One region of the Jeotgalibacillus haloalkalitolerans genome, then DNA from elsewhere that is predicted to be linked to it. Evidence: predicted binding sites of a transcription regulator. Region 1 holds the regulator's gene; each other region holds the start of a gene.

Region 1 (4,622 bases):
ATTTTAGAGGAAATTGTCTTCCGTGGCGTGATCTTCGGCTGGTTCTACCGTAAGTATAATTTCTTTATCTCAGGACTGATCAGTGCGCTGATCTTCGCGGTGATTCACTTTGACTTCACACATATTCTGATATATGCGGCAATGGGCTATGCATTCGCATTTCTTTATGCATATACTAAACGAATCATCGTTCCAATCATCGCACATATGGCGATCAACACATTTGTCGTGATGACCCAGTTCTTCTTTGCTGACGAGATTCAGCGTATGATTGAACTGAATGAAGCAGTCTTCGTACTGTGGCGCTTTGCAATAGGAGGAATTTTGTAAATGAAATCTCCATTAGGACACGGTGTCTTCTATCTAATACTTGGGGTATTTTTCGTCTACTTCGCTGTAAATAGCGTAAACGAAAACGGCTGGGGCTTCTTCGCCTACCTGTTTGTTGCGTTTGCAACGTATGATATCGGGGCAGGCTTGAGGCTGATTGGACTCCACTTTAAGATTAAGAAGCATATGAAGGATAAGAAGTAGCGGCTTTGGGCCGCTGCTTTTTTGTTTTGGGTTGGGGGATTGTGGCGGGACCGGGGCGTGGCTAAGGGCAAAAAGCGCGGTTCGGACGTAGGTACAATTACACTTTTCTACGAACCACCCTGTTTTTTCTGAGAAGGTGTCCGTTTTTTCTCCGAACATGGCTGATGATTCTAAGAACCTTGATGGTTTTTCTACGAACAATACTCATTTTTCTAAGAACCACACGTGCAGGCGACCACCATGGTCATCATAAACTTCATTCACCACACCGGAGAGCAGTACAATGACACGATTTCCTGAACCATCAGCCAAATCTTCGGAACGTCCTATGTAATTTCCTGAACGCCCATGAAAATGTCATGAACCTCACCTGAAATCTCCTGAACGCCCACCATAATCTCCTGAACCACACCCAAACCAACCCCCAAAAAAAGAAAACAGCAGGAATCACTCCCCGCTGTTCTCCTTCATTGCTGCTTTTTTCGCAAGTTCGCGGTCGATCCGCTCTCTGCGTTCCTGTTCTTCTAGCTCACGCTGCTCGGCTTCTGCTTTTTGTGCTTTCTTATAACCGATTTTCGCAATCCACAGGCTGATTTCGTATAAGAGAATCAGCGGTACGGTTACGATCATGTGTGAGAAGATGTCCGGCGGTGTCACAAAGGCTGCGACGACGAGCAGTCCGAAGTATGCGTACTTACGGATGCTTGCCAGAAACATTGGTGTGACGATCCCCAGTCTTGTGATAAATAACATGATCACCGGCAGCTGGAATAAGAAGCCGAACGGGATTGTCATTTGGAATAAGAACTGGAAGAATTCGTTGATCCCGATGACCTGTTCAATCTCCAGGTTGTTCGACAGGTTCATCATGAAACGGACAACGAATGGGAATAGAATAAAATATGCAAACGCAAGGCCTGCTAAAAACAGAATGACTGAAGCAGGGATATAACTGAGTGTTACCTTCCGCTCTCTGTCATGCAGACCCGGACTGATAAACGCCCAAAGCTGATACAGTATAACTGGTGCCGTCATGATCAACGCAGTGAACATGATAATCTGGAAATAGATCTTTACAGGATCCGTTACCCGGAATGCATTCAATGTCATTTGCGCGGCTTCGTCTGAAGACTGGAGGAATTTCATCAGCGGCTCTGCTAAGAAGAAGCCTCCTACCATCGAAATGACAAAGAAAACGACTACAATGATGAGTCGTTTTCTTATTTCACCTATATGTTCATGGACGGTCATATCTTGCTGGTTCATATGGCCACCATCCCGTAATTATTGCTGTTTTTCGTCTTTCTTTGTGTCTTTTACATCATCATCGTCATCTGCAAGTCCTTTTGTTGCATCCTTGAATTCACGAAGGGTGCTGCCTGCTGCTTTCCCTAGCTCCGGCAGTTTTTTAGGACCAAAAATTAATAATGCAACGACTGCGATCACGGCAAGGCTGATTCCACCTGGTAACATGATGCATGCACCTCCTCTTTCTTCTCTTATCATAAAATAAATTAAGCATTTTGGCTATTCTATATTTCTTCTAATTGTGACGTTTCTACGTCTTCTGTTCCATAATTCTTCAGGAAATAAATGAGTGACTGAAGCTCAACGGCAAGATCAATATGATGGATCCTCATATGCTCAGGCACAGACAGCCTTGCAGGTGTGAAATTCAGAATGCCTTTTACCTTCAGATCAATCAGGCGGTCAGTGATTCCCTGTGCAGGACCGGCCGGCACAGTCAGGATCGCGACTTCAATGTTGCTCTCCCTCACCTTTTCCTCCAGATCATCCATCGCATACACAGGCACTTCACCAATCGAAGTCCCAGCCTTTTTAGGATCGGCGTCAAACGCCATTTCAATCTTCGTGTTGTTGTTCTTCAGGAAATTATAATGTAAAAACGCAGTACCCAGATTTCCGACACCAATCAGTATAACCTTTGTGGTCTCATCCTGATCAAGTGTTTTTCGGAAAAAGGACAGCAGATACTCAACATTATACCCATAACCCTTTTTGCCTAGTGCACCAAAATAAGAAAAATCACGTCTGATTGTTGCTGAATCCACCTTTACAGCATCGCTCAGCTCTTTCGAAGAAACACGCTGCTTTCCTGATGAATGCAGGTTCTTCAGAAAACGGTAGTAAAGCGGCAGCCGCTTCGCCGTTGCCTGAGGAATCTTCATTTGTTCCTGACTCATTCCTGTACTCCCCCTAAATCCAACAGTGCCATAGACACCGCATGTAAAGTGAAGCTGTGAACGCTTCCAAATCTATATGTTGTTGATGGTTCTAATGCGGATGATCTCCGTGCAGGACTGCACCCTGATCACACTTCGAAACCGCTGACCCTTTCCGCAGAGGGCTGCGCTTTCCTGCCCCCGGGCGGTGAGCCTCCTCATGCTTCGCATGCTGAGTCTCACCTGACCCTTCCTGGGCGGGAGTCTCCGCCCTCTGCTCCAAGGGTCAGCTGAGAGAGTAAATCTAATTTCGTATAGGTTTACTCTCTCATTTATCAAACTATAATGTAGGTCTTTGTGGTGAAGTTGTCTCTATTTTTAAAGCGTTGAGCGTAGCGTAAGGCGGCGACTCCAGCGGGATGTGACGGACAGCTGAGACCCCGCAGGCGAAGCCGAGGAGGCTCAGCGTCGTCCCGCGGAAAGCATCCGCCTGAAGCGCAGCTCAACAACCACTTATATAAGAACAATCTTTCACAACAAATTCCTTTTAAATACAATCCAAGTCCCTATTGTATCATACACCATTAAGGTATCCGCTTGCAAAGTATGCAAGTTTTTTCACAATGACAGTTCGTTGCTTATCATCGCGCTGGTGCGATACACTTAAAGGTAGAAAAATGAGGTGAACAGCGAATGATTTTATTACAGGTCAATAACCTCTCCAAGTCATTTGGCGCTGAGGAGATTATTGCGAATATAAAGCTTGAAGTCCAGACGAAGGACCGGATTGCGCTTGTCGGCCGGAATGGTGCCGGGAAGTCCACCCTTTTAAAGATTATCGCGGGTCAGCTTTCACATGATGACGGTGATATTAATAAGCCAAAAGGTGTGTGGATCGGCTACCTGGAGCAGCACAGCGGACTTGAATCCGAGCTGTCAATCTGGGAAGAAATGATGACTGTATTTGATTACTTAAAGGATATGGAAAAACGTTTGCGTGAAGCCGAGCAGCAGATGGCAGATCCGGACGTTTATGAAAATGCAGAACGCTATAACCGCGTAATGACTGAATATGATGAGCTGCAAGTGCAGTTCAAAGATGCCGGTGGTTATCAATATGAAGCGGATATCAGAACCGTGCTCCACGGCCTGCGCTTTCAGTCGTTTGATTATGACACGCCGATTTCTACACTGAGCGGCGGTCAGAAAACCCGTCTTGCTCTGGGTAAATTGCTATTAACCAAGCCTGACGTCATGATCCTCGATGAGCCGACCAACCACCTGGACATTGATACGCTCAGCTGGCTTGAGTCTTATCTGCAGGGTTACCCAGGGGCAATTTTAATTGTCTCGCATGACCGCTATTTTTTAGATAAAATCGTCAATCAGGTTGTGGAGATCTCACGTAAGCGCTCGAAGAAGTTCCACGGCAACTACAGCCGCTATCTGGATCAGAAGGCGCTTGATTATGAGCGCGAGATGAAGGAATTTGAAAAGCAGCAGGAAGAGATTGCGAAGATGGAAGACTTTGTCGCGCGAAACCTTGCGCGGGCTTCGACGACGAAAATGGCACAAAGCCGCCGTAAAAAGCTGCAGAAAATGGACAGAATGGATCGTCCAAAAGGTGATGAGAAATCAGCAAGCTTCGGCTTCTCCATTGACCGGCAAAGCGGGAACGACGTCCTGAAGCTGCAGGATCTCTCAGTCGGCTATGATGCCCCTGTTTCGCAAAACATCAATGCAGCCATCACGCGTGAGGACAGTATCGCACTGATCGGTCCTAACGGTGTTGGGAAGTCCACCCTTTTAAAAACGATTGTGAAAAAGCTGCCGGCGCTTGCGGGACAGATTCAATACGGATCAAATGTCAGCATCGGCTACTACGACCAGCAGCAGGCAGAACTG
Region 2 (4,622 bases), on a different contig from region 1:
ATATTGATGCCGTATTTTGCACGGATATCAAGTTCAATAATGGAATTGCCGATCAGCAGATTGTTTGCTGCGATTTCTACGATTGAGTGTTCATCAGATAACTCAAGATAATCAAGTACATTGTTTGAAACGATATTGTGTGCAATCCGTTTCCCCATGTCTCTCTCAGGGTGAACCACTTTATCTGCACCAATCCGCTCTAACACTTTTTCATGATAATCATTTTGCGCTTTAACAGTGATTTTCTTTACACCAATTTCTTTCAGCATAAGGGTTGTCAGTATGCTTGCCTGTATATCATCTCCGATTGCCACAATCACGTGATCAAAATTTCTGATCCCAAGACTGCGTAAAGCAGCTTCATCAGTTGAATCTGCCATGACAGCATGCGTTGCAATCGTTGCAAATTCATCGACTTTATCTTCAAACTTATCAATTGCCATTACTTCCATTCCCTGCTCAATCAGTTCACGTACAATACTGCCGCCGAAACGGCCAAGCCCAATTACTACAAATTCTTTTTTCACGGTTTTTCCCCCACTATCATGTCCTTACTTCCATTTTAGCATAGGAAATTTCAGAAAATGAGCTTATTTTTTACCTTTTACGTAATCTGCATCAAATAGGAACAATCTCATTAGCAGATAGAGTGAAGGAATCAGTAAACACAGTCCGAGTATGAATACAATGACAAGCGCTGTACCCATTGTTTCGTTTACTACACTTCCTTCAATCGTGATATACGGGTAAAGAATATAAGGCAGATGAGACGCTCCGTAGCCGAAAAACGCAAAGAAGAATTGAAGCATCACCATCAGGAATGCTGTACCATATTTCTTCTTTTGCTTAATTAAATAAACTGCTATGAGGAAAAACACAAGCGATAATCCAAACATCCACCAAAGGTCCAGTGCTCTCTCAAAGTGTTCACCATTGTGAGACCGTAATCCTGCAAAAACCAGAAGACTGGCACCAATTGTAGGTGCACTCCACCAGAGCGCAAACTTTCTCATGATTTCTCTGGAATCTTTATCTTCTGCGCGGTCTGCATAATACGTCAGAAAACTTGCACTGATAAATAAAACAGAGACAATCGCTAAGAATACAACACTCCATGAGTATGGGCTTGTAAATAACTCACCCGCAAGAAATGTCACACCATTCTCATCTTCAGTCAGGTAACCACCCTCGGAAATTGTTAGTGCAGTTGAGAGAGCTGCAGGGATTAACAGCCCTGTTGCACCATATAAGAATAAGTAAAGCGTGCTGTCTTTTGAACCGTAATTACCAAATGCATAAAATGACCCTCTGATCGCGATCAGGATAATCGCAACAGATCCGGGCAATAAAAGTGCTGTTCCATAATAATAAGCAGTATCCGGGAAGAACCCTACCAGTCCAACGAAGAAGAATACAAAGAATACGTTTGTCACTTCCCAGACCGGTGATAGATATCTGCTGATCAACTTACTCATAATATGTTCTCTTTTTGAGATTCTCGCATAATAAGCGAAGAATCCTGCGCCAAAATCAATAGAGGCGACAATTAAATAACCATACAGGAATAACCACAATACAGTAATCCCCAATACTTCTAAACTCATTTAAGTAACTCCTTCCCTCTGGCTTATTTCTTAGTTAAGTATAAGATATGGATCAGCAGACGGGGAAAATCCCCGTCCACTGCTTGTGTTCTTCACATTAACTGTCCAGCGTGCCTCCAGGGAAGCGTTTTTCAAGCTCTGCTTCAGGTGGTCTGTTCTTGAACATTCTGAGTAATACTTTCACACAGAAGAAACCAAGCACCGCATACAGTGCGAGGAACAGACCGAATGCAATACCTACAGAACTTGATGTAGTAGCAGCTTCATCCACTGTCATAATTCCTCTTAAGATCCATGGCTGTCTGCCGACTTCAGCATAGATCCAGCCAAACTCAATCGCCATCATCGCAAGCGGCCCGCTTGCAACAATACCCATCAGCAGCAGCTTATTCCATTCATTGAATCGTTTGATGAACATAAACATCACGAACAATCCGGAGATAAATAATGAGTACATCCCGATACTGACCATCAGATCGAACATGTAGTGGATCCATAGCGGCGGTCTTTCTTCTTCAGGAAACTCATTCAGACCGATAACCTCAGTATCAAACGAGTTACCCGCTAGGAAGCTTAACATACCTGGTATCCGAATCTCATTACTGATTTCACCTTCATCATTAATTGTACCGAAAACAATCAGATCCGCATTAGATTCTGTTTCGAAATGCCATTCAGCAGCAGCAAGTTTTTCAGGCTGTTCCTTAGCAAGGAATTTTGCTGACAGGTCGCCTGCAAGAGCAGTTCCCGCTGCGAAAATCAGACCTGCAACCATTGTGAGACGGAGTGCTTTTTTGTGATAATCTGTCCCTTTTTTCATCAGAATAATAAAAGCGGTAATAGCAGCCAGAATCAAAGCTGATGTCATATAGGCTGATGTAATAACGTGAAACACCTTAGTTGGTGTAGCAGGGTTAAACATCGCTGCCAGCGGGCTGATATTCACTGTTTCACCATCAATAATATCAAAGCCCTGAGGCGTATTCATAAATGCATTTACTGTAGTAATAAAGAATGCTGATAGTGATGCCCCGATAACAATTGGAATATTCAGCAGCCAGTGTAACCAGCGGTTTTTAAATCTGTCCCATGTATACAAATAGATCCCAAGGAAAATTGCTTCAAAGAAGAATGCGAATGTTTCCATAAACAGCGGAAGTGCAATGACCTGTCCGGCAACCTGCATAAAGCTTGGCCATAGCAGTGAAAGCTGCAGCCCAATCGCCGTACCGGTTACAACCCCTACCGCAACCGTAATCGTAAATCCTCTTGCCCAACGTCTGGCAAGAATCAGATAGTGAGGGTCTTTTTTCTTAATACCCATGAATTCGGCTATCGCAATCATTACTGGAATCCCAACACCAATGGTGGCAAAAATAACATGGAATATAAGGGTAGTAGCTGTTAACAGCCTACTGAGCGTAACGCCATCTAATTCCAACATGATTCCCCTCCTAAAAAACTTCATACTTGTAAATTTACTATATCACTGTTCCCCAAACATTTTACAACATTAACTGTGTATGTGATATGTTGAACATGAACAATTTGTGACATCCTTCACAAAGGTTTGAATTCAGTATATCCGCGTTCAGAATATATTTCAATTCAGAGTACTTTATTCTAATGTAAAAATTTCAGCACCTGTTCATTTTATAGACAAAAACTGACCAGAAAGTTAACCTGATCAGCTTTTGTTGAAGGTTTGAAAAGATCGACAAAGTATCGAAAGAAATAGAAAGTGCCGGATCATTCCGAAGACTCCTGCGGAAAACGATCGAGAGAGACCCCGAAGGGCAGTGGTTTTCTGCCCAAGGAGGCTCGAACGTTCGTCCGCGGAAAGCGAAGGAATGATCCGGCACGGTTTATAAGGTTCAACAATCTGATCAGATTGTTATCATCCTGTATTCTGCTGCATGGTGAACTGCGAATGAACGAGCCCCTGATAAATACCTTTATGCTTCATTAATTCATCATGGTTTCCGCTCTCCATCAGGTTCCCGTGATCAAGCACATAGATTCTGTCTGCATCACGGATTGTTGAAAGACGATGCGCAATAATAATAGCGGTTCTTCCTTTCAGCAAGGTTGCCAATGCTTTTTGAATGACCACTTCTGTTTCTGTATCAATTGAAGCAGTAGCTTCATCGAGAATAATAATTCTTGGATCTGCAAGCAGCGCTCTTGCAAATGAAATCAGCTGACGCTCTCCAACTGATAAAATATTTCCTCGTTCTTCAACCTCTGTATCATATCCTTTAGGCAGCTTCTGAATAAATCCGTGTGCACCAACCGCTTTAGCTGCTTCAATCAGCTGCTCATCCGTGGCGTGCGGGAAACCGAAACGGATATTATCCTTAATTGTACCTGAGAATATAAACGTATCCTGAAGAACAATCGAAATCTGTGAACGCAGACTTCTGAGCGACACATCCCGTAAATCATGTCCATCCATCTTAATCGAGCCCGCTGTCGGATCATAAAAGCGTGTCACCATATTGGCAATCGTTGTCTTCCCTGAACCTGTATGGCCGACCAGTGCAATCGTTTCACCCGCCTTAATATCAAGGTTGATCCCGTTCAGCGCCTTCCTGTCTCCCGAATATGCAAAATCAACCTGGTCAAACTCAATATCACCTTTGATTTTCTCAAGTTCGACTGCATGTTTCTTTTCAGCGACATTTGGCTGTTCATCTAAAAACTCAAAGATTCTTTCTGATGAAGCCATCCCCATCAGCAGCTGGTTATACACCATCCCAAGTCTTGAGATCGGCTCCCAGAACATTCCGATTAAAAAGGCAAATGTAACAAATTCCCCGATCTCAAGATTACCTCCCTGAATCAGAGTTGCACCATACCAGATCAAAATTGCTGAACCGACTGCATTCGTCATTTCAACTAGCGGTCTGAATGTGGCATTTTTCTTTGTCGCATCTCTCCAGCTGTCAAAGGTTTCATGGTTAACACCCTGGAAATACTGGGCATTTTCTTTTTCCTGGGTGAATGACTGGGTAATTC
Region 3 (4,622 bases), on a different contig from region 1:
CCTGCAGCAGCGAGCCATTAATCGAAATGGACCAGGACACCAGCTATATTCAATATCTGCCACAGGAAGAAGAGCTTGAGGTATTTGTCAGGTATCTGAATCATTCTAATCGGCCTGTCGATTTTTGCGTAGAGATTTTATTTGATGATGAGGATATATGGGCTGCATTCCCTTATGAACGGTATGTAATATCGTGTGATCCGGAAGATCCTAAAGCTTATGGTGAAACGTCTGGAGAGCTAACAATTCTACCTAATAATGAATTTGTAGTCGGCAGAAATATGTCTCACCACAATGGAATCGATGAATCTTTATTACCTGGCAACGTCAGAGTCCGGTTATTTAATGATGATGGATTTGAATTAATTGAACCATTGAACGTATTGAACTGATCGATAACAAGACGTACTTTTAGGAGCTTTGTTATGAAAGAAATATCAATTAACTATTTTAATACTAAAAAAGGTTGTATTCAGTTGATGAAGCATCTGCCTTACAATCGATTTATTTTTTATTTTGGCTGTGCGTTATTTTTAATGATTGGCATTTTTGAATTCCAGAAGTCTGCAGAGGTTGCCAGACGGGTTGCTGATGGAAATGCTTCAGAGGAATTGATACTGCTGGTCATTTCCGTTTTGATTGAAGGGGTTCGTTTCTTACTGTCTGTAGCCGTCATCTACTTCTTAGGCAGACTGATCAACCGCATAAAGGGAAATCACCTCTATAACAAACATATCAGCAGCTCAACCTATCCGATACATTACAGAGAAGGTGATCCGTTTATTTCAATAGGAGAAAAAAGAAGAAGGTTTCCGCTGGATGATAAGCTGACGATAGTTGCGACTCAGGATTATTATTTATTTTATAGTGGGAAACCATGGAAGCTGGATACGTTCCTGATTAACCGGGACCAAGAGAGTGATCCGGTGTATCGCAGTAAGTTGGATAAATTGATTCAACTGGTGATAGAGCAAGAAGGAGTTAATTTTAAAAAGAGGAAATAAATATGAGGTCGGAGAAGCAACTTCCGTAAACTTATTACTAAGTCTGATCAGATCTCAACTATGGTTATCTACAAAATCTGTCTCACCATTTCACACACCTGTGCTATACTTAAACAAGTATTATAAATACATCTTTAGGAGGCTCAAACACATGTATGCAGAAACTAAACCAATTTCAGACGACCTGAAAGAACTACTGTCACTGCCTCATCATGTGAAGACCTTCGCTAAAGATCGTTATTTATTCCGTGAAAGTGATCAGATTCAACACCTCTTTTTTATCACGAAAGGAAAGGTCCAGCTGAGTAAAATGAATTCAGATGGGCGTGAGCTGACGCTTCGGATTTGCGGGCAGAATCAGCTGCTTGGGGAAGTGTATTTATACGCTGAGGATGCGACGTACATGCTGGATGCGAAGGTAAAAGAGGACGTGGAGTGCTACCTGTACCCAATTCATGAGCTTGAAGCGGAGTTTAATCAAAATCCGAAACTCGCTGCTGCTTTTATGAAATGGATGTGCCTGAATCAGCGGAAGACCCAGACCCGCTTCCGTGATCTGCTGCTTCACGGAAAAAAGGGTGCCCTTTATTCCACATTAATCCGATTATCCAACAGCTATGGCATTCAAAAGTCAGAGGGAATCTTAATTGACGTATCCCTCACAAACCAGGACCTCGCCAACTTCTGCGGAATGGCACGCGAAGTGGCAAACCGGATGCTATCCGAACTGAAAAAACAGGAAATCATCTCTATATGCGACGGAAAAATCCTCATCCGCGACCTCGCCTACCTAAAAAACGAAATCCAATGCGAAAACTGTCCACTCACACTTTGCCGCATTGACTAACCAACTACTACTCTCACACCAGAGAATAGTAGTTTTTTTATTGCTTTTTTAATGAATCAATTAAAAGTTTAGCTAAAACATCTATTTTATAAATCACAACAATATACTGAATAAAATCCAAGTGGAGCGAAGCGTAGGGCGGCGACTCCAGCGGGATGTGACGGACAGGTGAGACCCCGGAAGGCGAAGCCTGAGGAGGCTCAGCGCCGTCCCCGCGGAAAGCGTCCGCCCGAAGCGCAGCGAAACGGTTTAATAAATTTGGCGAAAAAATGAAAGAATCAAAGTTTCAGGTTAATTTTTGTCACAGATGTGATATTTATCACAGTGGTCAGCACGTGATTCCTTTACGCTTAACCCAATATCAATGTTGGAGAGGTGAACTGAAGTGGCTAAGAAAAAACAGGCGAACGAAGAAAATCTGAAGGGAACATTAGTCAGCGTATTTTTTGTTGGATTTGTCATCGTCGCGATGTGGATAGCTGTTTACCTGATGTATTTATCCCAATAACCGTAAAGGAGAATCACCATGCATCTTCATAAGTACGAAAAAATATGGCTCGTATTCGGCACCGTATGCCTCATTGCATTCTTAAGCATTGTTGGTGTGAATGCATTCGCGCATGATCACACACCTGCAGGCGGAATCGAAACAATCGACCCTGAGAAGGTAAGGGAAACCGCTCCTTTTAATGAACCGGGTGTCAAAAAGCTGGATGACGATACTTATCAGGCAGCGATTGTCGCAAGTGCGTTTGCCTACGATGGCGGACAGACGTTAACAGTTCCCGTTGGTAAAGAAATCATTTTTAAAGTAACCAGTACAGACGTGGTTCACAGTTTTACGATTGATAACACAAACGTCAATATGATGGTTGTGCCCGGTCAGGTGACGACAAAGTCATACACATTTAAAGAACCGGGGAAATATCTGATTATCTGTAATGAGTACTGCGGAACAGGTCACCATTTTATGTACACAGAAATTGAGGTGACAGAATAATGCTGGCAGCTGGAGAACGTAAATTAGCGCTTTGGAATATGGGTGTCGCCTACACCGCATTTTTAATCGGAACACTTGCCGGTTTACTTCAGGTATTTATCCGGAACGACCAACTGGAGCTCCCGGCATGGCTGGATTACTATCAGATTCTAACGGCACACGGCGTGCTACTTGCACTTATCTTTACGACATTTTTCATTTTTGCATTTTTTATTTCGGGTATGAGTAAAAGCCTTGGCGCGTTCGGTCCAAAAGTGCTGCTCTGGAACTGGATCGGATTTCTGGTGATGCTTGCAGGAACGATTCTTGCGACAGTCATGATTGTGATTGGGGAAGCATCCGTTCTTTATACGTTTTACGCACCTTTAATGGCAAACCCCTGGTATTACGTGGGTCTCGCTTTATTTGTAGTCGGCTCCTGGATCATGGGATTTGCACTCGTTGGCCACTATATGAAATGGAGAAAAGCAAATCGCGGTGAACTTAGTCCTCTCTTTGCCTTTATGACGGTCTCGACAATCGCTCTATGGGTCATTGCATGCCTGGGTGTGGTTGCGACAGTCTTATTTCAGTACATTCCCTGGGCATTCGGCTGGGTGGACACGATTAATGTCGAATTAAGTCGTACGCTGTTCTGGTATTTCGGGCACCCGCTCGTTTACTTCTGGCTGCTGCCTGCTTATATGGCATGGTATACAGTCGTGCCGAAAATTCTTGGCGTACCCGTCTTCAGTGATTCATTGGCGCGTCTTGCGTTTGTCCTGTTTATCCTGTTCTCCATTCCTGTCGGCTTCCACCATCAGCTGATGGAGCCCGGGATCTCTGATTTCTGGAAGTTCCTGCAGGTGGTGCTCACCTTCATGGTCATACTTCCATCTCTGATGACTGCATTCTCTATGTTTGCAAACTTTGAACGCGCTGGACGGAAAAATGGCGGGAAAGGGTTATTCGGCTGGTTCACAAAGCTTCCGTGGAAGGATCTGCGGTTTACATCCATTTTCATTGCCATGGCTTTCTTCATTCCGGGAGGCGCCGGCGGAATCATTAACGCAAGCTTTCAGCTGAATGAAATCGTGCACAACACGCTCTGGATCGTCGGACACTTTCATATTACCGTTGGAACGCCTGTTGCGATGACTTTTATGGGGCTGACTTACTGGTTAATCCCTTATCTGACCGGCAGAAAGTTCTCGAACACAATGAAGAAATTAGGCTTTATCCAGATCGGATTATGGGCAGTTGGCATGCTGTTAATGAGTACAGCCCAGCATATTCTCGGCCTGCTTGGCGCCCCGCGACGTACTGCGTATTCAAACTATAACGGTCACGAATCTGCACTGGAATGGTTTGATGGCATTCTGACAAATCACGTCACCATGGCCGTCGGTGGAAGCATTCTTTTCCTTTCAGCTATGCTGCTGCTTTATATCGTAATCATGAGCGCATTCGTCTCACCAAAAGCTGTTGAGCCGCACGAATTTGTAGAGTTTCCGCTCGCTGAAAGTGATAAACGGGCAACACCGAAAATACTCGAGAACTGGCTTGTATGGATCGGTATTGCATTCGTACTCATCATCATCGCGTACGCCATCCCAATTGCCCAGATGATCCAGCATGCACCACCGGGGTCAAGAGGATTTATCACATGGTAGGAGTTGAGTGAAATGGTATTAACGCTGATTTTCTTTTTTCTGGTCATCATTTTAACAACCGGTATGTATGTGGAATTAACAACGGATGAAGACTAAAGAAGCGAAGGCTGGTCTCTGCC

What was found. The regulator Rex, encoded in region 1, represses fermentation and respiration genes when NADH is low (regulators of the CRP and FNR family bind a similar motif). The targets are predictions, from matches to a motif close to TTGTGAAATATTTCACAA.
Region 2: UFB30_RS11720 (cytochrome ubiquinol oxidase subunit I) is a predicted target of Rex. The motif match lies at 3,153-3,170, and genes of this name have one in related genera.
Region 3: UFB30_RS00390 (cytochrome C oxidase subunit II) is a predicted target of Rex. The motif match lies at 2,159-2,176, and genes of this name have one in related genera.

What each region holds. Positions count from the first base shown of each region.
Region 1 covers NZ_JAXQNN010000003.1:6,789-11,410, reverse strand. The annotation lists gene UFB30_RS10070 (CPBP family intramembrane glutamic endopeptidase) at 1-330, shown strand, start outside; gene UFB30_RS10065 (YdiK family protein) at 331-534, shown strand; gene tatC (twin-arginine translocase subunit TatC) at 982-1,800, opposite strand; gene UFB30_RS10055 (twin-arginine translocase TatA/TatE family subunit) at 1,819-2,007, opposite strand; gene UFB30_RS10050 (redox-sensing transcriptional repressor Rex) at 2,067-2,738, opposite strand; gene UFB30_RS10045 (ABC-F family ATP-binding cassette domain-containing protein) at 3,411-4,622, shown strand, end outside.
Region 2 covers NZ_JAXQNN010000004.1:30,445-35,066, forward strand. The annotation lists gene UFB30_RS11710 (potassium channel family protein) at 1-527, opposite strand, end outside; gene UFB30_RS11715 (cytochrome d ubiquinol oxidase subunit II) at 591-1,604, opposite strand; gene UFB30_RS11720 (cytochrome ubiquinol oxidase subunit I) at 1,702-3,048, opposite strand; gene UFB30_RS11725 (ABC transporter ATP-binding protein) at 3,502-4,622, opposite strand, start outside.
Region 3 covers NZ_JAXQNN010000001.1:76,939-81,560, forward strand. The annotation lists gene UFB30_RS00375 (hypothetical protein) at 1-392, shown strand, start outside; gene UFB30_RS00380 (hypothetical protein) at 426-1,004, shown strand; gene UFB30_RS00385 (Crp/Fnr family transcriptional regulator) at 1,156-1,851, shown strand; gene UFB30_RS00390 (cytochrome C oxidase subunit II) at 2,237-2,359, shown strand; gene UFB30_RS00395 (cytochrome c oxidase subunit II) at 2,378-2,851, shown strand; gene UFB30_RS00400 (b(o/a)3-type cytochrome-c oxidase subunit 1) at 2,851-4,503, shown strand.